DNA from 3 places in the Pseudoalteromonas sp. MMG012 genome. Region 3 is predicted to be linked to each of the others. Evidence: predicted binding sites of a transcription regulator. Region 3 holds the regulator's gene; each other region holds the start of a gene.

What was found. The regulator MetJ, encoded in region 3, represses methionine synthesis genes. The targets are predictions, from matches to a motif close to TAGACGTCTAGACGTCTA.
Positions count from the first base shown of each region.
Region 1: a site for MetJ is predicted at 4,975-4,992, ahead of J8L97_RS05750 (methylenetetrahydrofolate reductase). Genes of this name have one in related genera too.
Region 2: a site for MetJ is predicted at 3,210-3,227, ahead of metK (methionine adenosyltransferase). Genes of this name have one in related genera too.

Region 1 covers NZ_JAGJEF010000010.1:102,377-110,238, forward strand. The annotation lists gene gltX (glutamate--tRNA ligase) at 1-726, shown strand, start outside; gene J8L97_RS05735 (DUF3581 family protein) at 869-1,561, shown strand; gene J8L97_RS05740 (DEAD/DEAH box helicase) at 1,647-2,879, shown strand; gene J8L97_RS05745 (sensor domain-containing diguanylate cyclase) at 2,981-3,946, shown strand; gene J8L97_RS05750 (methylenetetrahydrofolate reductase) at 3,975-4,931, opposite strand; gene J8L97_RS05755 (pitrilysin family protein) at 5,190-7,862, shown strand, end outside.
Region 2 covers NZ_JAGJEF010000006.1:12,443-20,304, reverse strand. The annotation lists gene J8L97_RS03360 (sterol desaturase family protein) at 1-467, opposite strand, end outside; gene J8L97_RS03355 (hypothetical protein) at 457-864, opposite strand; gene J8L97_RS03350 (AraC family transcriptional regulator ligand-binding domain-containing protein) at 922-1,899, shown strand; gene metK (methionine adenosyltransferase) at 1,952-3,103, opposite strand; gene tkt (transketolase) at 3,372-5,369, shown strand; gene J8L97_RS03335 (methyl-accepting chemotaxis protein) at 6,078-7,862, opposite strand, start outside.
Region 3 covers NZ_JAGJEF010000017.1:20,140-28,001, reverse strand. The annotation lists gene metL (bifunctional aspartate kinase/homoserine dehydrogenase II) at 1-380, opposite strand, end outside; gene metB (cystathionine gamma-synthase) at 385-1,608, opposite strand; gene metJ (met regulon transcriptional regulator MetJ) at 1,905-2,225, shown strand; gene rpsQ (30S ribosomal protein S17) at 2,761-3,018, opposite strand; gene rpmC (50S ribosomal protein L29) at 3,018-3,209, opposite strand; gene rplP (50S ribosomal protein L16) at 3,209-3,622, opposite strand; gene rpsC (30S ribosomal protein S3) at 3,636-4,337, opposite strand; gene rplV (50S ribosomal protein L22) at 4,350-4,682, opposite strand; gene rpsS (30S ribosomal protein S19) at 4,695-4,973, opposite strand; gene rplB (50S ribosomal protein L2) at 4,990-5,814, opposite strand; gene rplW (50S ribosomal protein L23) at 5,832-6,134, opposite strand; gene rplD (50S ribosomal protein L4) at 6,131-6,733, opposite strand; gene rplC (50S ribosomal protein L3) at 6,751-7,386, opposite strand; gene rpsJ (30S ribosomal protein S10) at 7,414-7,725, opposite strand.

The DNA.
Region 1 (7,862 bases), on a different contig from region 3:
CGAAAGAACCCAACCTCTATCAATTATTATAAAGAGATGGGCTTTTTACCTGAGGCTGTACTGAACTATCTTGGTCGAATGGGGTGGTCTATGCCTGATGAGCGTGAAAAGTTCACGCTAGCAGAAATGATAGAGCACTTTGATATGAAGCGAGTCTCATTGGGCGGTCCGGTATTTGATGTCGATAAGCTAAGCTGGCTAAATGGTCTTTGGATCCGTGAAAATTTGACTGACGAACAGCTTATCCAGCGCTTTGTTGACTGGAAGTTTAATAGTCAAACACTCGCGCGTATTTTGCCTGAAGCAAAAGCACGTATAAATACGCTATCAGACCTGGTTGATTTAGCGGGTCACTTCGTTGGCGGTATTCCTGAGTATGACCCTGCATTATTGACCGCAGGTAAAGCAGAGGAAGAGACTGTACGTCAAGCTCTACAATTTTTTATCTGGGAACTAGAAGGGTTACGTAGCTGGGAAAAAAGTGAAATCTTTGCCATTGCTAAATCAGTATCAACTTTCCATGAACTCAAAATTAAAGAGTTTTTAGAACCAATTTTTGTTGCTGTGACGGGGAAAGCGTCGTCTACGTCGGTGTTAGATGCAATGGAAATCTTAGGTTCCGATCTATCCCGCGCACGTTTGCGTGTGGCGCTTGCACATATTGGTGTCTCGAAAAAGCAAGCTAAAAAGCTAGAAAAAGCTTATAGGGATTACCCCAACTCATAATCTAATTCTTTGAATTACATCTATAAAAAGCCACATTTACCGTTTGTGGCTTTTTTTATGTTTAAATTTCAACAGATTCGACCTCTTTTTGTAAATATTCTGATAACATAGCGCGGTTTTATAGCTGATAAAGAAAGAATATATGTTAAGTCGTTTTTACCAAGAACAAGGCGAGCACGTGGTGATCACCCGTGAGCAAGGTAGTCAATTTGCAAAACAAATCGCAGATGATTTTAATCCACTTCATGATGTTGATGCTAAAAAGTTTTGCGTACCTGGTGATTTACTCTTTGCGTTAGTATTGCAGCGTTATGGTATCAGCGACAATATGCACTTTTCATTTTTAGGTATGGTTGATGAAACATCTCAATTGAATTTTCCGCAAGGAAATGAAGAATTTGATATCACCTCAAATGACAAAGTCATGATGTCAGTTAAACGTGATGGGGATGCTAATCTTTGTCCGAGTCTTATTGAGAGTTTAACGAAAAAGTATGTCGAGTTTTCTGGAACAGCCTTTCCGCATGTAATTATCCCGCTCATGGCACAGCAAAATGTCATGATCAATCCTGCTCGACCCATGGTGATTTACGAATCAATGGCGATTCATTTGGATGATACAAATTTAGAAGCGATTGAACTGGAGTCTGATACGCCTGAGTTTAGCTATGAAGGCAAGCGCGGTAAGATTATTTTGCGCTTCAAGCTACTTAATGGTGGAAAGCAAGTAGGCCGAGGTGAAAAGCATATGTTGGTATCTGGGATTAGGGCATACTGTCAAGAGACTGTTGATGACTTAATTGCCTATTACAACAATAGAAAAGCAACATTGTAACTAAGCGAAAGCAATGTTAGATGCGCGCATCTATGGCGCGCATTTGTTATACTTCGGCCACTTTATTTGTCTGTGAGTAGCCACCATGTCATTTCAATCTCTGCAATTAGCCCCTGAACTTAATCAGGCGTTAAACACGCTTAATTTTTCCACTCCGACGCCGATACAACAACAAAGTATTCCTGAGATTTTAGCTGGACGAGATCTTTTGGCGACGGCTCAGACTGGCACGGGGAAAACGGCCGCTTTTATATTGCCAATTTTACATCAATTATTGCAAGTACCTGAGCATAGTGGACAAGTTCGTGCTTTGGTACTTGCACCTACCCGAGAGTTAGCACAGCAAGTTGCGAATAATACTCAAGCGTATGCCCAACATACGGGCATAAAAGTTGCGTGTATTTATGGGGGGGCGAATATCAGCCCTCAAGAAAAAGCGCTAAGGGCAGGAGTTGATATTGTGGTGGCCACACCAGGGCGTCTCCTTGATCACTTATTAAAAGGGACATTGAAGTTAGCATGTGTTTCTCACTTAGTATTTGATGAAGCTGATCGCATGCTCGATATGGGATTTATTGGTGAAATAAAACGTATCATGCGCCATTTATCAGGAGATAGGCAAACTTTACTTTTCTCAGCGACGTTAGATGATCAAGTACAAAAGCTGGCGGCTCAATGGCTGACAAAGCCGCAACGAGTTGGAGTTGACCCTGATAATAGCGCAGCGGAAAAAGTAGAGCAGTTGTTTTATGCTGTGGATGATGATCGCAAGCGAGAATTGATGTCGCATTTGATAGGGAAAAATAACTGGCAACAAGTGCTTATTTTTACCAGAACGAAAAATATGGCTGATGAATATGCGAAAGAACTCAATAAAGATGGGTTAGCTACATTGGCAATTCATGGTGATAAATCGCAAGGTGCACGAGACAAAGCACTCGCGCAGTTTAAATCAGGAAAAACACGTGTGTTGGTTGCAACGGATGTTGCGGCTCGTGGTATTGATATCATTGATTTAAATTATGTTATTAATGCGCAATTACCATTTGTAGCCGAAGATTATATTCATCGTATAGGGCGCACGGGCCGTGCGGGGAAAGCAGGTACCGCTTTGTCTTTAGTGAGTATTGATGAACAATGGCTATTAGAAGAGTTGGAAGTACTACTTGGCGAGCGTTTAACGCCGCAATGGTTGCAAGGCTATGAACCTGATTTAACAAAAGAGCCTAAAGATAATCGAAAGAACTCAGCCAAATCACGAAAGCAAAGGGATAAAAAGCATATTTTAGGAAAGAGCGCGCACCGCCGTCGCCGATAATTATTGTGATAATGTTATTTTTGGTGCGACAGTATATGGGTTTTATTGTTATGCTTAACAGGTGCTAGAGTAAATCGTATAGGCAGTTAAGAGGTTGTCGAATGACCACAGATCCTGAGCTATTACAGCAAACAAAATCTCAAGAAACATTGGCAAAATGGCAAAAAACCATTGATTTAATGGCCAGAGTTTTTAATGCACCGGCTGGTTTTATTGTACAGGCACAGGAAGCGGGTTTTTCGGTACTGGTTGCAAATAAAAACAGCGACAACCCTTATTCTGTTGGTGGGTTAATCCCCCTTGAAACCAATATTTTTTGTAAAAAAGTGGTGGCGGAAAATGCGGCACTGTACGAACGTAATGCGAGTATTAACCCAGAGTGGGACTCTAACCCAGAAGTGAGCGAGGATGGTTTTGAGTCATACTTAGGGGTTCCTATTCATTGGCCTGACGGTAGCGCCTTCGGTACGCTGTGTGTGATGGACTTTAAAATCACATCATATGATATCAGTATGGTTGAGTTAATTGAGCATCTGCGAGATATGCTCGAAGATGATCTTATATTGATGCACCGCTTTAGTAAAATGCGCACGATTGCGATGCTAGATCCACTGACCAATATTTATAATCGTCGTGCAGTTGTTACTTTGGCTGAACATAAACGTGATATTGCGCTAAAAATGGCGTTGTATTTTTATTGTATTTTTATTGACTTAGATGATTTTAAAGCAGTAAATGATCAATACGGACATACCACAGGCGATAAAGTACTGAGTAGTATTGCACAAGCGATAACAAGCGTCAGTCGAGATGATGATCTTGCTGGAAGGCTAGGTGGTGATGAGTTTTTGATGTTTGTGCAAGGACCAAATGGTGAATGGATTTCTGAATTAATGAAACGGCTAGAAGAACAGTTTGAATTACTATTGACGCGTAATGCATTGCCCAAAGTAACGTTTAGTTATGGTAGTGCCGTAACCGATGAAAAGTTCATTGATTTAGAGCAATTAATTGCCCAAGCTGATAAGTCGATGTATCAAGCAAAAACGGCACGGCGTAAGGTCTAATAACAGCTCTATATTTGAATTTTTATGATTATGCAATTTGCTTTTCAGCTAAGTTTAATTCCATGGTCGCTTTGAGTAATCGGTATAAGTTTATAGATGCATCGATTTCTTCTTTACGGTTAGTTAAACTTTCAATATTTAACCCTAGCGGAATATCTAAGTGTGCACAGCTTTGCAAGATTAAATCGAGATTTTCTCGGCAAATACGTATGGATTCACTCAAAGGACTTGCTGAGTCTAACATGCGCCATTTTGTCGCCTCTGGCACAGAGATCCCTAACCACTCCATAAACTCTAGCGTTTTTTGTCCACCACAGGGAGTGAATGTTAAAATAATACGTTGTGGTGTGATCCCTTGCTGCTTACATGTACGGACATAGCTGGTGATTAAGTCGATTGTGGCTTGAGCATTATATACGGCTTGAGATATGAAAAATTTACACCCTTGAGCCGTTTTCTCGATTAATCGCTGTTGCTCATTTTTTTTATTTGCATGGCGTTCAGCGATGGTTACACCACCTAAGAAGAATGACTCTTGATGCTCTGAAAGTGCTTTATAAGCATCCGGTAAGCTTAACTTGATGTTGCCAGTAGAGGATGGACTGCCAACAAGTACGAGGTTATTGAGATCAAATTTATCTTTGCTGTTGGTTAACCAGTTTTTAAATTCGGATGCATCACGCTGTGCAACACTTTTATATGTGATCACATCAAGATGAGAAAGTGTTTTAATTAATTGACTATATTCACATGGATCTACGGTATTTTTAAATGGGAATGGTCTAGGCGCTTGAGTACGGCTGCTTTCATCTTGAATATCGTAGATGACAACCCCATCATATTCGATTTCGTGTAATCGACCGAGTAATTTACTGGCGATGGTTTCCAATTGCGCTCTATCAGTCCCAATTTTTGGTGGCGTTGTACCTATTAAGTATACGCCTTGTTTAGGGTCTTGTATTTTCTCTTGCAGTGATAAAGCCATAATCCTCATTCCAGCCTAGGTCATTTTGATAGTGTAAATATAGCAGCCATTTAGACGTCTAGATAGATTTATTTGTTGAAACTTATTCAATAAACATGAATTATTTTCATGAACTAAGCCATGCTGCTGTAATTTATCGACATATTTTTTTACATTTATCTGTCGAGTTCCGGTAAAAGTCGGGAGAATTTACGGCATAATTGCTCTGTTGAGTTAGCTAATAGCGCTAATTATAAAAATTGAGAGCAAGGAACACATATGAAATTTAAATTATTGGCAACGAGTTTGGCGGTAACACTCGCACTAACGGGGTGTATAAGTAATAACAATAAGCAAAATGTCGTTACAACAGAAAGTGCAGCGGTAAGTAACAAAGTATTTTCGCAAGAATATGTCATTGAAGAATTAGATAATGGCTTGCGGGTGATGATTGTGAAAACGGATTATCCAGACGTTGTTTCATTGCAGATCCCCGTATCAGTGGGATCTCGTGATGAAGTAGAAGCGGGTAAAACCGGTTTTGCCCATTTCTTTGAGCATATGATGTTTAAAGGATCTGAAAAATATCCGCAAGATGTGTATTCAGATATATTGAAAAATTCGGGTGTAGACAATCGAGCATATACAACCAATGATTATACGAACTATTATCTCAGCTTTTCAAAGGAGCACTTGAATAAAGTACTTGAAATTGAAGCAGATATTTTCCAAAATTTATCCTATACAGAAGAGCAATTTCGCACTGAAGCATTGACTGTAAAAGGTGAGTACTTAAAGAATAATGCAAATCCGGTTCGCAAGTTATTGTCGGCAGTACGTAAAGAAGCCTTTGATACACATACCTATAAGCACACGACTATGGGGTTTTTCGAAGACATTGAAGCGATGCCTGATCAAATGGCCTACGGACAGACATTCTTTGAGCGCTTTTATAAACCTGAATATGTGTCAATGATCATTGTGGGCGACGTTGACCCACAAGAAACAATGAATGCAGTGAAGCAACATTGGGGGAACTGGAAAAAAGGTGACTTCAAGGCTGAAGTACCGGTTGAACCAAAGCAAACTGAAGCAAAATACGTGCATGAGCAGTTCGAAGGTATGCCTGGACACTGGTTATTGGTTTCTTATAAAGGCGCGCCATGGTTACCTGAAAAGAAAGACCGAGCGGCATTGGATTTGATCTCTGAGCTGTATTTTGGTGAGAACTCAGCACTTTATCAAGAGCTTGTGGTTGATAAACAAATCGCCAGTCAAATGTTTCCGTATAACCCTGAGACTAAAGATCCAGGATTATTGCATGTGTTTGTTAAAGTTGAGAAAGAGCAAGACTTAGCACGAGTTAGAGATGCCGTTAATCGTACGTACGCCGAAGCGCGCACTGAGCTTGTGGACGAAGATAAACTAGCCGCACTAAAATCAAACCGTAAATATAGCTTTATTAATGGCCTTGATTCATCGCAGGCCATTGCTTCAACGCTTGCCAGATATATGCATTTTAAGCGAGACCCTGAAGTGATCAATCAACTTTACTCATCAGCAGATTCGGTCACCTCGACAGATATTAGGGCCGTTGCGAATAAGTATTTTGTAGACACTAACCGTACAACGGTGACAATGTCAGATTTAGATGAAGTATCAGGCTTCGAAGAAGAGAAACCACTTTCAGTGCTTGTCAATCAAGCTAAACAGCCAGTAGAGCAGCACTTCAAGGTGTTGGATAAAACCAATAGCTCTCCGCTTGTTGATGTGAATTTACTGTTTTATACCGGTGCTGCTGCGGATCCTGCCGGTAAAAAAGGTGTTGCAGCACTAACGGCTGCCATGATCGCCAATGGAGGTTCACAAACTAAATCTTACAAAGAAATTCAAGCTGCGTTATATCCAATCGCTGGTAGCTTTGGGTATCAAATTGATAAAGAAATGATTTCATTGCATGGTCGTGTTCATAAAGACAATGCGCAGCAATGGTATGATTTAATTAGCGCACAGTTGTTAGAGCCTGGTTTTCGAGAGGATGATTTTAAACGTCTAAAGAAAGAGCTTATCGATGGGATTAAATCTGGGTTAAAATCATCTAATGATGAAGAGCTTGGTAAAGAAGTGCTTTATCACAAACTGTATCAAGGTCATCCATATGAAAGTTACAACTTCGGTGATTTGTCAGATTTAGAGGCATTAACACTTGCAGATGTGAAAGCGTTCTATCAGAGAGAGTTTACCCAAGCAAAACTCAATGTTGGGGTTACTGGTGCGCTTTCAAATACAGTTAAAGCACAGATGTTACAAGATTTAGCTAAATTACCTAAAGGGGAAGAAGCGCGTCTAATGGTGCCAGATGCGCCAGTATTAAGCGGCCGTCATGCAACAATTGTAGAAAAAAGTGCAAAGTCAACGGCGGTGTCTTTTGGCTTTCCAATAGATACAATTCGTAGCTCTAAAGATTGGACTGCTCTGTGGTTAGTCCGCTCATACTTTGGTGAGCACCGTAGTTCAAACAGTTTCTTGTATAAGCGTATTCGCCAAACCCGTGGCATGAACTATGGGGATTACTCTTATATTGAGTATTTCCCACGCGGCATGTTCCAGACAAAACCTGATGCGAACTTAGGGCGTTCGGAGCAAATATTTCAAATCTGGTTACGTCCATTACGCTCAAATAATGATGCACACTTCGCAACACGCGTTGCACAATTTGAGTTAGATAAACTGATTGCCAATGGTATGAGTGACAAAGATTTTAATGCGACGCGTAACTTTTTGAGTAATTTTGTACCGCAACTTGTTGCGAGCCAAAGTCGCCAATTAGGGTATGCCCTAGACGGGGAGTATTATAATACAGGGAACTTCGTTGAATATGTGCGCAAGCAATTGGCCACTTTAACAGTAGATGACGTAAACCGGGTGATTAAAGAGACACTACAAACAGAG
Region 2 (7,862 bases), on a different contig from region 3:
TTCAATGCAACTAAACTGAAAACGAATTGTGGCGGGTAACCAATTAAGATCAATGGTATCCAAAACAGCCACATCCCCGTTAGAGGATAAAATAAGCTTTGTCTTAAAGCGGTTGAAAAATTCATGTGGAGTGAGCTGTGGTGGACAACGTGTGCACTCCACAACCAAGCACATTGATGGCTAGCTCGATGAAACCAATAATAAAGAAAATCTTGTAATACAAAGGCTGGGAGTACCGCTAAAAATGAGATTTCAAATGAAAATAAAGAAAAGTTTAAGTGTAGCCAGATTAATAGTGGCATAAGCAATATCATGACAAGCATATCTACTATTTGATGCGACAGGGCCAAAGAAATATTTAAACATAGCTCTTTGAGTGAATATTTATTTTTGAGCTTTAACCGCTCTAGCACAATCGCAGTTATAAACAGTGGACTAAGAAGTATGAGTATGTATTCAACTTTCATTGAGTACGCTCCACAAGCGTTTACCAGCCCGTTTGAAATCGTAATATAGCACAGCTTTTAATAGCCACGCGGGTAGCCAGGTATTGCTGGTTCCTGAAATTTTATAGTGCAAAAAATGTTGCGTATTTGAATTGATGTAATTAATTTCACCGAGGTGCAGCTTAATTGGACCGTTACCTTCTATCTGATAAGTTAGGGACGTATCTGAAAGTTGGATAACACGCTCTGTAAATTGATGTCCTCGCATTGAAACAAGCCGACGCTCTGTCTGTTCTTTATTGTCGAGAGCTGTAATTTGGGCGCGAAAAATATGACTTAAAAACTGACAATCAGTCAGCTGATAAAAGTTGAATTCACTTTCTTTAGGTAGCTCTATGATTATATCAAGTAAAGTCATTTGCGTTCTTTCTACAATAAAGTCAAAGCTAGCATATTGTATTTAAGGTGGGCATACTTGACTGAAGAAGCCATTAATTTGTCATTAGGCGCCAAAGTGTCAGATGTTAGTCAAGAATATTGTAAAGTCGTTGCGCACTATTTACCTGAACGGTATTGCGATTGCAGGCGCATTCCTATGGCTGCTTATTTACAAGCAATCGATACAGCCGTAAAAATACAAGGTGATAGTTTATGGGGGTTTAATACCGGAAAAGCGATTACGAGTGCAGAGTATGGCTTATTGGGGTATTTGGTAGAAACCAGTGATACCGTCGGATGCGCAATAGATTGGCTACTGCAATTTGACAAAACGGTTGCTAATATTGGTGATATACAATTCACGGTTTGCGATAGCAGTGCAACACTTGTGTGGCGACCTTACTTTCATAACCGTCATGCAGTACTGAGAAACATGACTGCATGGGTTGCAACAGTTAGACGGATATCAGGGCAAGCCTTAACACCGAGTGAAATGCATTTTAGTGATGCGTTTACGCATGAACAGCTACGTTTGATGGAAGTGTGGTTTAATTGTCCAGTTAAAGATAAGCAAACATCGAATAGAATTGAATTCCCAGTTTCATTGTTAGCTGTGAAATTAATCACCCGTAATGAGGTAATTCAAGCTCATTTATTAATATCGATAAACGAGCTTGCTAGTGGCTCTGCTGGTGAGCATCAATGGCTCTCTCAACTACAACTTGTTTTACATAGTTGTGATTTACATACTCTCACGTTAAGCGTATTAGCCCAACACTTGAGCGTGTCGACACGGACTTTACAACGAAAACTAACAGCACAAAAACTGAGTTTTAGCCAACTAAAAGATAAAGAGCGGTTACGGCGTTTTGGGCAATTTGGGTATGCTATGCGAAAACAGGAATTAAGTGATTTGTTGGGTTATAAAGAGCAGGCGTCATTAAATCGAGCTGTACGGCGTTGGTATGGGATGTCGCCAAGTGCATACTTAAATGAGACTAAAAATAAGATATAAAAAACGCGGTGTATGGTACACCGCGTTTTTCAGTAGTATATTTCGGGCTAGATTATAACCCAGCGGCAGCTCGCAGAGCATTTGCTTTGTCAGTTGCTTCCCATGGGAACTCTTCACGACCAAAGTGGCCATATGCCGCTGTTGGTTGATAAATAGGGCGTTCAAGGTCAAGCATCGTTAATAGTCCGTATGGACGCAGATCAAAGTGTTCACGAACAAGTTCAACTAAGCGAGATTCTTCGAGTTTACCGGTGCCGAAAGTTTCAATACTGATAGAGGTTGGTTCAGCAACACCAATGGCATAAGAAACTTGCAGCTCACACTTATCAGCCAAGCCAGCCGCTACAATGTTTTTAGCAACATAACGAGCGGCATAAGCAGCTGAGCGGTCAACCTTTGATGGGTCTTTACCAGAGAAAGCCCCACCACCATGACGCGCCATACCACCATATGTATCTACGATGATTTTACGGCCAGTTAAACCACAGTCACCCATAGGGCCACCGATCACGAAACGGCCAGTAGGGTTGATGAAAAACTTAGTTGCTTTAGAAATAAGCTCAGCAGGCAATACTGGTTTGATAATTGTTTCCATTACAGCTTCAACTAAATCAGTTTGCGAAACAGTATCACAATGCTGAGTTGAAAGAACAACAGCGTCAATACCAACGGCTTTGCCATTTTCGTATGCGAATGTCACTTGAGACTTTGCATCAGGGCGCAACCAGTTAAGCTCACCGCTTTTACGTACTTGCGCTTGACGTTGTACAAGGCGGTGAGAATAAGTAATTGGGGCGGGCATGAGTACGTCAGTTTCATTACATGCGTAACCAAACATTAGACCTTGGTCACCTGCACCTTGCTCTTCAGCTCGAGCACGGTCTACACCTTGGTTGATGTCAGGAGACTGTTTACCAATTGTGTTTAAGATGGCACAAGAATCAGCGTCAAACCCCATATCTGAATGAGTATAACCAATATCACGAACGGTCTTACGTGTAAGTTCTTCAATGTCTACCCACGCGCTAGTAGTGACTTCACCACCAACCATGACCATACCGGTTTTGACGTAAGTCTCACACGCCACACGTGCTTTTGGGTCTTGTTCAAGAATTGCATCAAGTACCGCATCGGAAATTTGATCGGCGATTTTATCCGGATGGCCTTCAGACACAGACTCAGAAGTAAATAAATGTTTTGCCATTGTATGTATGCTCACAAATATGCGCTTCACAAACAACAGAGATAGCGCAGGAAATAAAAATGTATATTCACTATTCTAACCAAAACAAGCAGCTCTGCATAGTTTTTTTACGCCTAGACGTCTAAATAGCTTCTCTAAAAAGAATGTGAATATAAAATTCATCTTGTACCTTTTTTTTTCTAAGAAATGTCGTTGCAGTCAACCATTGAAATGAGTAAGAATGGGGTACTTAACAATTATACCCGCGAATTTTAAGGTAGGAGAATTCATGCCATCTCGCAAAGAACTAGCAAATGCAATCCGCGCCCTGTCAATGGACGCAGTTCAACAGGCCAAATCTGGTCACCCCGGTGCCCCTATGGGTATGGCGGATATCGCCGAGGTACTTTGGCGCGATTATTTAAAACATAACCCAAACAACCCTGAATGGGCTGATCGTGACCGTTTTGTATTGTCAAATGGTCATGGTTCAATGCTCATTTATTCTTTGCTACATTTAAGTGGTTATGATCTATCAATTGATGACTTAAAGAATTTCCGTCAGATGCATTCGAAAACACCGGGTCACCCAGAGTATGGTTATGCGCCAGGTATTGAAACAACGACGGGGCCATTAGGCCAAGGTATTACTAATGCTGTAGGTATGGCGATTGCCGAGAAGTCATTGGCAGCACAGTTTAACCGTGATGAACACGATATTGTTAACCACTTCACTTACGCATTTTTAGGTGATGGCTGCTTGATGGAAGGTATTTCACATGAAGCTTGTTCACTTGCTGGTACGTTAGGGCTGGGTAAACTTGTCGCTTTTTGGGATGACAATGGCATCTCAATTGATGGGGAAGTGGAAGGCTGGTTCAGTGATGACACTCCTAAACGCTTTGAAGCCTACGGCTGGCATGTTATTGCTGATGTTGATGGGCATGATAGTGATGCCATTAAAGCTGCAATCGACGCTGCGCGAGCTGAAACAGGTAAACCAACATTAATTTGTTGTAAAACGATTATTGGTTACGGCTCACCAAACAAATCAGGCAGCCATGATTGTCACGGTGCTCCACTTGGTGACGAAGAAATCAAAGCGGCACGTGAGTTTCTTGGTTGGCAACATGGTGCATTTGAAGTACCTGATGATGTATATGCAAAATGGGATGCATCTGCGCGCGGTCAGCAAGCTCAGAGCCATTGGCTGATTAAATTTACTGAGTATCAAATTGAATACCCAGAATTAGCGGCGGAATTTGAACGTAGAATGAAAGGTGAGTTGCCGCAAAGTTGGACTGAACAGTCAGAAGCTTATATTGCACAACTTCAAGCGACCCCAGCAAACCCTGCAACTCGTAAAGCATCGCAAAATGCGTTAAATACTTATGGTCCTTTGTTACCAGAGTTTATGGGTGGCTCAGCAGATTTAGCCGGATCAAACTTAACTATTTGGGATGGCTCAAAAGGATTGACTGCTGAGGACGCTTCAGGTAACTACATTTATTATGGCGTACGTGAGTTTGGGATGTCGGCTATTATGAATGGTATCGTGCTTCATAAAGGTTTTATTCCATACGGTGCTACGTTCTTAATGTTTATGGAGTATGCACGCAATGCTGTTCGTATGGCTGCACTCATGAAGCAACCGAGTATTTTTGTTTATACGCATGATTCGATTGGTCTTGGTGAAGATGGACCGACGCATCAACCTGTAGAGCAAATTGCAAGTATGCGTTTGACTCCTAACCTTGTTAACTGGCGTCCGTGTGACCAAGTTGAATCAGCTGTATCTTGGCAACAAGCCGTTGAGCGTAAAGATGGTCCTACGTCATTGATATTTACTCGACAAGGTTTACAACAGCAAAGTAGGGATGAAGCGCAAGTGCAAGCCATTAAGCAAGGCGGCTATGTATTAAGCTGTGATGGTAACCCGGAGCTAATCATTATTGCGACGGGTTCTGAAGTGCAGTTGGCAGTTGATTCAGCTCGTGCGTTACGTTTAACAGGAAAAAAGGTGCGCGTAGTATCTATGCCATCAACGGATGTATTCGATGCCCAGTCAGCTGAATATAAAGAAAGCGTTTTGCCTGCTGCCGTAACACGTCGTGTTGCAGTAGAAGCGGGAATAGCAGACTACTGGTACAAATATGTTGGTTTAAACGGTGTTGTTATTGGCATGACAACATTTGGTGAATCAGCACCTGCTAGTGAACTATTTGAACACTTTGGTTTCACTGTAGACAACATAGTTACCAAAGCTGAATCATTATTCTTAGCTTAAGATGTGACAAGTATTGAGGTAGATTGACACTTACTTCATATTAAAACGCCTGATGAGTTTTCATTGGGCGTTTTGTATTTTACTCCCGTATGTGGCATCGTGGGGTGCCTTAGTTGGAGCTACTATCGTTTGGATCTCCTACCTTAATAAGATTTCGTTAGATAGTGCTACTTGCGGCTATTGTATCTGTCGCTCATTGAGTGCAGTAGCAAATGAAGCTTATTAATGTATCGATATATAGACGGGGGACTAAGTAACCTGATTAAAATGAGCGGGCAAACAAACCTCGTTTGGCTATGGAGGAGGTCGGCCAATTCATGCTAAAGGCGATATAGAGTCGTCGGCTTAGCGTATTCGATTGAATATTACAGCGACAATTGAAGTGCGGCTTATGCACTCGATACAGCACAACGTCAGACAAAATACGACTCAGAAGAAGCTCGCTGAATTCTATTTAATTCCCCTTTTACAGCATGACACTCTTATATGAATGTTGGACACAAGCGTGCTTACATATCAGTTGGTGCTGCCATTTACTGCTCCTCGATGATAACGAGAGAGGTATTTGAGTATTATAAATAAATAAGTGAGAAATGAATCAAGTTATCTAGAGTTAGGTTGCCCAATAAAAAAACCTGCAATAGCAGGTTTTTTTAGTGTTTTTATCTTTAAAAATAAACGTTTAATACTATGTTTGATCTATATTCATTAAACTTTAAATTGGTCTACTGACAAGCGGAGCTCTTCTGCAAGCTTGGCCACTTCAGTACTTGAAATAGAAGTTTGATTTGCCCCTTCCGCAGTTTGTTCAGCAATCGATACGATGGACTCGAGTCGCTCACTGATTTCCTGTGAAACTTGTTGTTGTTCATTGGCAGCAGTGGAAATCTCTTCGCTCACATCATGCGCTTGAGAAACCGCCTGAGTGATACTGTTCAATGCTTCATTTGCTAAATCACTTTTATCCACACATGATTCAGCTTGTTGTTTACCCTTTGACATAGCTGTTACAGCTTCTTCAGCCCCTGCTTGTAAGGACTCAATCATTGATTGTATCTCTTGAGTCGACTCTTGTGTTTTACTTGCAAGAGAGCGGACTTCATCAGCAACAACAGCAAACCCTCGGCCCTGTTCCCCAGCCCTAGCTGCTTCAATGGCCGCATTTAGTGCTAATAAATTGGTTTGTTCCGCAATGCCGCGGATCACATCTAGAATGCCTCCAATTGAAGCACTATCTTGATGTAATTTGTTGATAACTCTGGAAGCTTCGTCAACTTCTTTCGCTAACTGTTCAATGGTATGTTTATTATCGTGAGAAATACCCTTAACACGCTCAGCTTCTTTATCAGCATTTTTGATTTCAAGTAATGCTTGATTAGCACTGTTACTTACGCCGTGAGATGTACTACTCATTTCTGTTGTTGCGGTAGCTGCTTGTTCAACTTGTGCTTGCTGGTTTCGAATTGCTTGACTTGATTCTGTGGTAATCATTGAAGTTTGTTCTGAGGCCGCAGCTAACTGTGTCGAGCGTGATACAATTCCGGTTATTAACTCCCTCAAACTACTAATTAATGCATTACAGCTGCGAGAAAGATCACCAAACTCATCTTTAGCGCTATCATCTAGTCGTTGTGTCATATCGCCGCGGGCAACGATAGTCAGAACACGGTTGACTTCAGCAAGAGGTTTGGTGATCAAGTTAACTGTGACGAAAGCGACAACAATAGCGATAATCGTCGCAATTACCATCCCAACCCATGTCCACAAGTTTGCTGCACTGACATCTTCGCTAACACCTTTCTGTAGATTAAATGCCACTTTACTCGCTTCATTGAGTAATTGATCAAGTTGCTCTAACGCCGCCTTGGTAGCTTGCTCAGCTTCTGCTAATTCACTTCTTGTCATACTGGTGGCGTTTATCAAGCGTTTTTTGTTAGCTGAAAGACTATTTGACCCTGAGGCATCGGTTTTTAACGTACTAAAGTAAGACTCTAAGTCTGAAAACAAGCTGTCATCAATTGCAATAACTGCTGGTTTCATTAGCTCTATGTTTCTTTGCAACTCTTCGAGCAAGTAATCTTGATCTTTTTTGACAATATCTAGGGTATTTAAATTATCAACGGTCAGCATGTCAGCACTATTTGTCACCAAAACAGAAAAGTTATTTTCCATACTATTGGCTGCTTGATATGCACGGTTGCTGGATTCTTTTAATCCGTCTAAATCAATAATATCAAGTACTGCTGTTGTTGCATCTTCTGCATTGAGTTCAATATCTTCCAATTGCGATGCGGTCGTTTTCTTAAGCTGTAACTCGAGGGCTTTGTCACGAAGTAGATTGTTAACCGATTTGAGGAAATCAGAGTATGAGTTGCCAACACTTTGAGAGTTGCGCGCTAAGCTTTGGTTACTACTGACAATATCTTGTAGTTGCGCATAAGTTTTATCAAATACAACTTGTCGCTCATTAAACTGTGCCTTAAGCGCATTTAA
Region 3 (7,862 bases):
AATAACCGAGCCGACCATAGCTCACCATGGGCTAATAAGGGAGATTCTTGTAATTCTGATTGTTGAGCCAATTGAGTAATGGCAACTAACTCAGCGTCTAGCTGCGCTTTGAGTGCTCGGTGTACATCGCCAGAGAACAACTCATCAACCAGCTCACTCTGGTGCTTTTCCAACTGAATCAATACGTCTGAAAACGCTTGTTGATCTTGCTGTTGATAACTTTGCCAAAGCTTCACTAACGTGTTTGTGGTTTTACCCGCCGCAGAAACCACCACACAATCACCGCTTTTACAATGCCCAAGTATTATTTGCGCAACGGCTTGATAGCGTGACGCAGAGCTTAAGCTTGAGCCACCGAATTTATGTACTACTCTTGTCATTTTTCTACCACAAAACCGTATGAGCCGGTGTTAATTTAAAAGTTTTTGCCTCATCAGATCCTTTGCTTTGACCTGGTGTAGTGCGTTTAAACGCTTGCTCTAGATCAGCCACCAAATCATCTAATTCTTCAATACCCACTGAAATTCGAATCAGCGTATCTCCTACGCCCGCTTCAAGACGAGCTGTCGCATCCATACCCGCATGTGTCATGGTCGCAGGATGACAGATTAAGCTCTCTACGCCACCCAATGATTCCGCCAATGAAAACTCATTTAAAGAGGTCAAGAATGCAGCAGAGTCACTTAACACGCCTTTTATGTCAAAGCTCACCATGCCGCCGAAACCAGCTTGCTGCTTTTTAGCTAGTTCATGTTGTGGATGAGATTCTAAGCCTGGGTAATACACTTGACTAACATAGTCCGATTGCTCTAAGTATTTGGCAATCGCCAAGGCATTTTCTTGATGCTGCTTTAAACGTACATTCAGCGTTCGTAAGCCGCGAAGCGTTAAATAGCTATCAAAGGGCGCGCCCGTAATGCCAATGTTATTTGCCCACCATGCTAGCTCCTCACCCAGTTCCGCAGTACGTGCGATCACGGCACCACCGACCACGTCTGAATGACCATTAATATATTTAGTGGTTGAGTGAACCACAATGTCTACACCAAACTTAATGGGGTTTTGTAATGCCGGTGACAAAAAAGTGTTATCTGCAGCAACTAGTGCACCTGCTTGCTTAGCTGTTTTCACCACAGCTTCTATGTCTGTCAGGCGAAGAATAGGGTTGCTCGGTGTCTCAATCCATACCACTTTTGGCTTTATATCTAAAATTTTCTGATAGCTTTCAGGCTGTGTTAAATCAAGTACTACAAGGTTTAATAAGCCACGCTTTTGCAATGATGTGAATAAACGATAACTGCCGCCATAACAGTCATGGGGGATCACCAACGTGTCATCGCTATTTAATAGTTGCGTCACTAAGTGAACAGCAGACATACCCGTTGCGGTAATAATGCCTCTTTCTCCGCCTTCTAGCTGAGCTAATGTTTCAGCTAAAATATCTCGATTAGGGTTACCACTGCGACCATAATCATAATCTCGTTTGGTATCGAAATCTGCAAATGAGTACGTAGTTGATAGGTATAACGGCGGTACGACCGCACCATGGTGCTTGTCTGCTTCTATGCCATGGCGTACTGCGATGGTTGATTTATTACGTTCACTCATATCGTCACCTAGATAGTTGGATGTTTAGACGTCTAAAAGGTTAGATTAATAAATACTAGAAGTCAAAACATTTATACTGCTAAATGGCTATTTACTTAGTATTTGACTATCTTATTTAAACCGATAAAATTTCGCCACTTCAAAAAAATGATCGCGAATACGATCGAACGAAACACTTACTATGGCAAGTAAAGGGGCTTTTGCCTAGACCATCACAAACAATGTCATATAATGACAACCAGTAAGTACATAGTTCCGTCGGATAGGCACTACAAAATAAAGGCAACAACAACATTATGGCTAAATGGAATGGTGAATATGTTCACCCGTATGCAGAACACGGTAAAAAGTCTGAACAAGTAAAAAAGATCACTGTATCAATCCCGTTGAATGTATTGAAAGTGTTAACTGACGAGCGGACTCGCCGACAAGTTAATAATTTACGTCATGCAACCAATAGCGAGCTACTGTGTGAAGCATTTTTACATGCATTTACTGGGCAACCTTTGCCAAACGATGAAGATTTACGAAAAGATAATCCAGAAAAAGTACCTGAAGAAGTGCGTCAAATTATGGAGTCTATGGGGTTAGAAGTGCCTATCATTGATGAAGAATAGTCAATTAGAAGCTCCTTCGGGGGCTTCCTATTCTTGTTTAATTTCGATAACTTCGAACTTTCAGAACCGCATTTTGCAACTTTAATCATCATTCATATCTGACAACTTCCACAATCTAAAACGTTATGTGCGCAATACACTCCCAAGTAATAAATACCGATATCGACATATAAGGGCTACGGCTATACCCATATAAAACGGCTTTAGTATCTACTTCATTAAAATATCACTCACTCTCGCGAATGAGATCTCGCATTCATTGCGTCAAAAGATGATTCATGTCGAAACTTTTGCTTCATTGCCACACCATCTATCGGTCTAACATCTCACCATTTACTTAAAAATGAGTGTAAGGCACTTTGTACAAAGAGAAAAATGAGAGTATCCAAATGAAGATGATTAAGAAAATACGTATTAGTAGGTATCGTTAGGGAGCAATATCAAGATAGATGGAATCGATATTCTGAATAAACAAAAGCCCCAACCAAAGGCCGGGGCTTTCAAAGACAAATCTTAAATTAGTTTAAAACTAAAATTAAGCTTGCTTAGGACGTGCAATAACGTCTACTAAAGTCCAAGATTTATTCTTAGAGATAGGAGCACACTCACGAATAGTAACTGTGTCGCCTGCTTTAGCTGTATTGCTCTCGTCATGTACGTGCAACTTAGTTGTACGCTTGATGTATTTACCGTAGATCGGGTGCTTAACCTGACGTTCGATACCTACAACAATAGACTTTTCCATCTTATCGCTGATCACACGACCTTGAAGAGTACGGATTTTATCAGTCATTATGCACCTGCCTTCTGGTTGATAACCGTTTTAACACGCGCAATACTGCGACGTACTTTTCTTAACTCGTGAGTCTGAGCTAGCTGACCAGTGCTTACTTGCATGCGCAGGTTGAACTGCTCACGTAGAAGCTCAAGAAGTTCAGCATTAAGCTCTTCAACGCTTTTGTCTTTAAGTTCGCTAGCTTTCATCACATTACCGTCCGAGTTACAAATGTTGTTTTGAAAGGTAATTTACGAGCTGCAAGGTTAAATGCTTCGCGAGCAAGCTCTTCCGGCACACCTTCCATCTCATAAAGTACTTTGCCTGGCTGGATTTCTGCAACCCAGTACTCAACAGAGCCTTTACCTTTACCCATACGAACTTCAAGCGGTTTGTTTGTGATTGGCTTATCTGGGAATACACGGATCCAGATTTTACCTTGACGCTTTACGTGACGTGTCATAGCACGACGAGCTGCTTCAATTTGACGCGCAGTCATACGACCACGGCCTGTTGCTTTCAAACCGAAAGAACCGAAGCTTACTTTGTTTCCGCTTGTAGCAAGACCACGGTTGCGGCCTTTATGCATTTTACGGAATTTTGTACGTTTTGGCTGTAACATTAATCGCTACCCCTTACTTAGCACTTTTTTTGGCTTTCTTCGGTGCACGTTTAGCTGGCTTCTCTTGCTCTTGAACTAGTGGTAAACCACCAATTACTTCGCCTTTGAAGATCCAAACTTTAACACCGATGATGCCGTAAGTGGTTAAAGCTTCAGAAGTTGCGTAGTCGATATCAGCACGTAGAGTATGTAGAGGTACACGACCTTCACGATACCACTCAGAACGTGCGATTTCAGCGCCGCCTAGACGACCACTTACTTCAACTTTGATACCTTTAGCACCAATGCGCATTGCGTTTTGTACCGAGCGCTTCATAGCACGACGGAACATAACACGACGCTCTAACTGAGATGCAATACCGTCAGCAACTAATTGTGCGTCAAGTTCTGGCTTGCGTACTTCAGAAATATTAATCTGAGCAGGAACACCAGCGATCTTAGTTACAGCTTGACGAAGTTTTTCAACATCTTCGCCTTTCTTACCGATAACAACACCAGGACGAGCTGTATGAATTGTTACACGGATAGATTTAGCTGGACGCTCAATAACGATTTTAGACACAGAAGCCGCTTTCAATTCCTTAGTAAGGAATGTACGTACTTTGTGATCGCCAAAAAGCTGTGCAGAGAAATCTTTTGTACTCGCGTACCAGGTAGAAACCCAAGGTTTAGAGATACCTAGGCGAATACCAGTAGGATGAACTTTTTGTCCCATTACTTATATCTCCTAGCTATCTGAAACCACAACAGTGATGTGGCTTGTACGCTTAAGGATGCGGTCTGCGCGTCCTTTAGCACGTGGCATAATACGCTTCATTGTAGGACCATCGTCCACAAAAACCGTAGCTACACGTAGCTCATCAATGTCAGCACCTTCGTTATGCTCTGCGTTAGCAATAGCAGACTCAAGTACTTTCTTAACCAATACAGCCGCTTTTTTAGGGCTGTATGCCAGGATTTCTAGTGCGCGATCTACCGGAAGTCCGCGGATCTGATCTGCAACTAGACGTGCTTTTTGCGCCGAACCAGAGGCGAATTTGTGTTTAGCTAATGCTTCCATCATATTCCCCTATTAACGCTTCTTCGCTTTCTTATCCGCAGCATGGCCGCGGTAAGTACGAGTAGGTGCAAACTCACCTAGTTTGTGACCGATCATTTCGTCTGTAACGAATACAGGTACGTGCTGACGACCATTATGGACAGCGATGGTCAATCCGATCATGTTAGGGATGATCATTGAACGACGGCTCCAAGTCTTTATAGGCTTCTTGTCACCGCTTTCCAACGCCTTCTCTACCTTCTTCAGCAAGTGTAGGTCTATAAATGGACCCTTCTTGAGAGAACGTGGCATGGCAATTCCTCAACTATTACTTAGTACGACGACGTACTATTAGTTTATCCGTACGCTTGTTCTTGCGCGTTTTAGCACCTTTAGTAGGCTTACCCCATGGAGACACAGGGTGACGACCACCAGAAGTACGACCTTCACCACCACCGTGTGGGTGATCAACCGGGTTCATGGCAACACCACGAACTGTCGGACGAATACCACGCCAGCGGTTAGCACCTGCTTTACCTAGTGAACGAAGCATATGCTCAGCATTGCCTACTTCACCTAAGGTAGCGCGACAGTCAGACTCAACTTTACGTACTTCGCCTGAACGAAGACGTAGAGTCACGTATTGACCTTCACGTGCTAGGATTTGAACGTATGCACCAGCAGAGCGTGCAATTTGCGCACCCTTACCAGGTTTTAACTCTACGTTGTGTACAGTCGAACCTACAGGCATGTTACGCATCGGTAATGTGTTACCAGCTTTGATAGGTGCATCAACACCTGACTGGATCTGATCACCGGCTTTAAGGCCTTTAGGTGCAATGATGTAACGACGCTCACCGTCTGCATATAATACAAGAGCGATGTTTGCGCTACGGTTAGGATCATACTCTAAACGCTCAACAGTGGCTGGAATGCCATCTTTAGTGCGTTTGAAGTCGATTAAACGATAGTGTTGCTTATGACCACCACCGATATGACGAACCGTGATACGACCGTTGTTGTTACGACCACCTGATTTAGAGTTTTTCTCTAAAAGCGGTGCGTATGGCTTACCCTTGTGTAGCTCAGAGTTAACCACTTTAACGACGTGACGACGACCCGCAGAAGTTGGTTTACACTTTTGAAGTGCCATAATTCTAACTCCCCTTATTACTCGGCGCCGCCGACAAAGTCTAGCTCGCTACCTTCTTTAAGAGTAACGTAGGCTTTTTTCCAGTCGCTACGACGACCGAAACGTTGACCTGTACGTTTTGTTTTACCCTTAACGTTTAGAGTGCGAACACCAGTTACTTCTACTTCAAAAAGCTTCTCAACTGCCGCTTTAACTTCAGCTTTAGTTGCATCGTTTACTACTTTGAAAACAATCGTGTTGTTTTCTTCAGCAGCGATCGTGCTTTTCTCAGAGATGTGTGGAGTAAGAATTACTTTTAAAAGACGTTCTTCACGGATCATGCTAGCGCCTCCTCAAGTTGCTTAATAGCACCTGCAGTAATAAGTACCTTATCGAATGCGATTAGGCTTACTGGGTCGATGCCAGCTACATCACGAGTGTCAACCTTATAAAGGTTACGTGAAGATAGGAATAGATTCTCATCTACTTCTTCAGTCACGATAAGCACGTCTTTAAGCTCAAGTTCTTTAAGCTTAGAAACTAATTCTTTTGTTTTTGGTGCTTCAAGACCAAAACTTTCAACAACGATTAAACGCTCTTGACGAACAAGCTCAGACAAAATGCTTTTGATTGCACCGCGATACATCTTACGGTTAACTTTTTGGCTGTGGTCTTGCGGCTTAGCTGCAAAACTTACACCACCGCTGCGCCAGATTGGGCTGCGGATTGTACCAGCACGTGCACGGCCAGTACCTTTTTGAGCGAATGGTTTTTTACCACCGCCTCTAACTTCAGAACGTGTCTTCTGAGCACGAGTACCTTGGCGAGCACCTGCTGCATATGCAACAACTACTTGGTGTACCAATGCTTCGTTAAACTCACGTCCAAAAGTAGCTTCGGAAACTTCAAGCGCGCCAGCGCCTTTAATTGCTAATTCCATCACTAAATCTCCAGGACTTATGCTTTAACAGCAGGTTTAACGATAACGTCGCCGCCAATAGCGCCAGGTACAGCACCTTTAACTAGAAGCAGATTACGTTCAGCGTCAACACGTACTAGTTCAAGATTCTGAGTCGTTACACGCTCAGCACCCATATGACCGGCCATTTTCTTACCTTTAAACACCTTACCAGGTGATTGGTTTTGACCGATTGAACCAGGAGCACGGTGAGACAAAGAGTTACCGTGTGTAGCGTCTTGCATGCTGAAGTTCCAGCGCTTAACACCACCTTGGAAACCTTTACCTTTCGAAGAACCGGTAACGTCTACTTTGTTGATATCAGTAAATAATTCAACAGTAAGTTCATTACCTACTTCAAAATCGCCTTCACCACCATTTAGGCGGAATTCCCACAGGCCACGACCCGCTTCAACACCAGCTTTTGCGAAATGACCCGCATCTGCTTTGTTTACACGGCTTGCTTTTTTCTCGCCTGCAGTAACTTGAAGCGCATTGTAACCGTCTGTTGCGTCAGATTTGATCTGAGTAACACGGTTAGGAGTTGCTTCAATAACTGTCACAGGGATAGATACACCATCTTCAGTGAAGATGCGTGTCATACCCACTTTACGACCGACTAGACCTAATGCCATTTTCCTAAAACCTCTCTAATCTTCCGATTAACCCAGGCTGATTTGAACATCAACACCAGCAGCAAGGTCTAGGCGCATTAGAGCGTCTACAGTCTTGTCAGTTGGTTCTACGATGTCGATCAGACGTTTATGGGTGCGGATCTCATATTGATCTCGCGCATCTTTGTTCACGTGCGGAGAAGTCAATATTGTAAAACGTTCAAAGCGAGTTGGAAGTGGGATTGGACCACGTACCTGAGCGCCAGTGCGTTTCGCTGTTTCCACGATTTCCGCCGTTGATTGGTCAATCAAACGGTGGTCAAAAGCTTTTAGGCGAATACGAATGCGTTGATTTGACATTCTTTAACAACCTCAATTAAAAGAGCATTTAAAAAGAGCATAAAAATACCACCAGAACAAAATAATAAATTATTTGCCGGTTGGGATCTTTATTTCTACCATTGAACTCCAAATCGGAGTTCCTGTTTTAGCTTGAA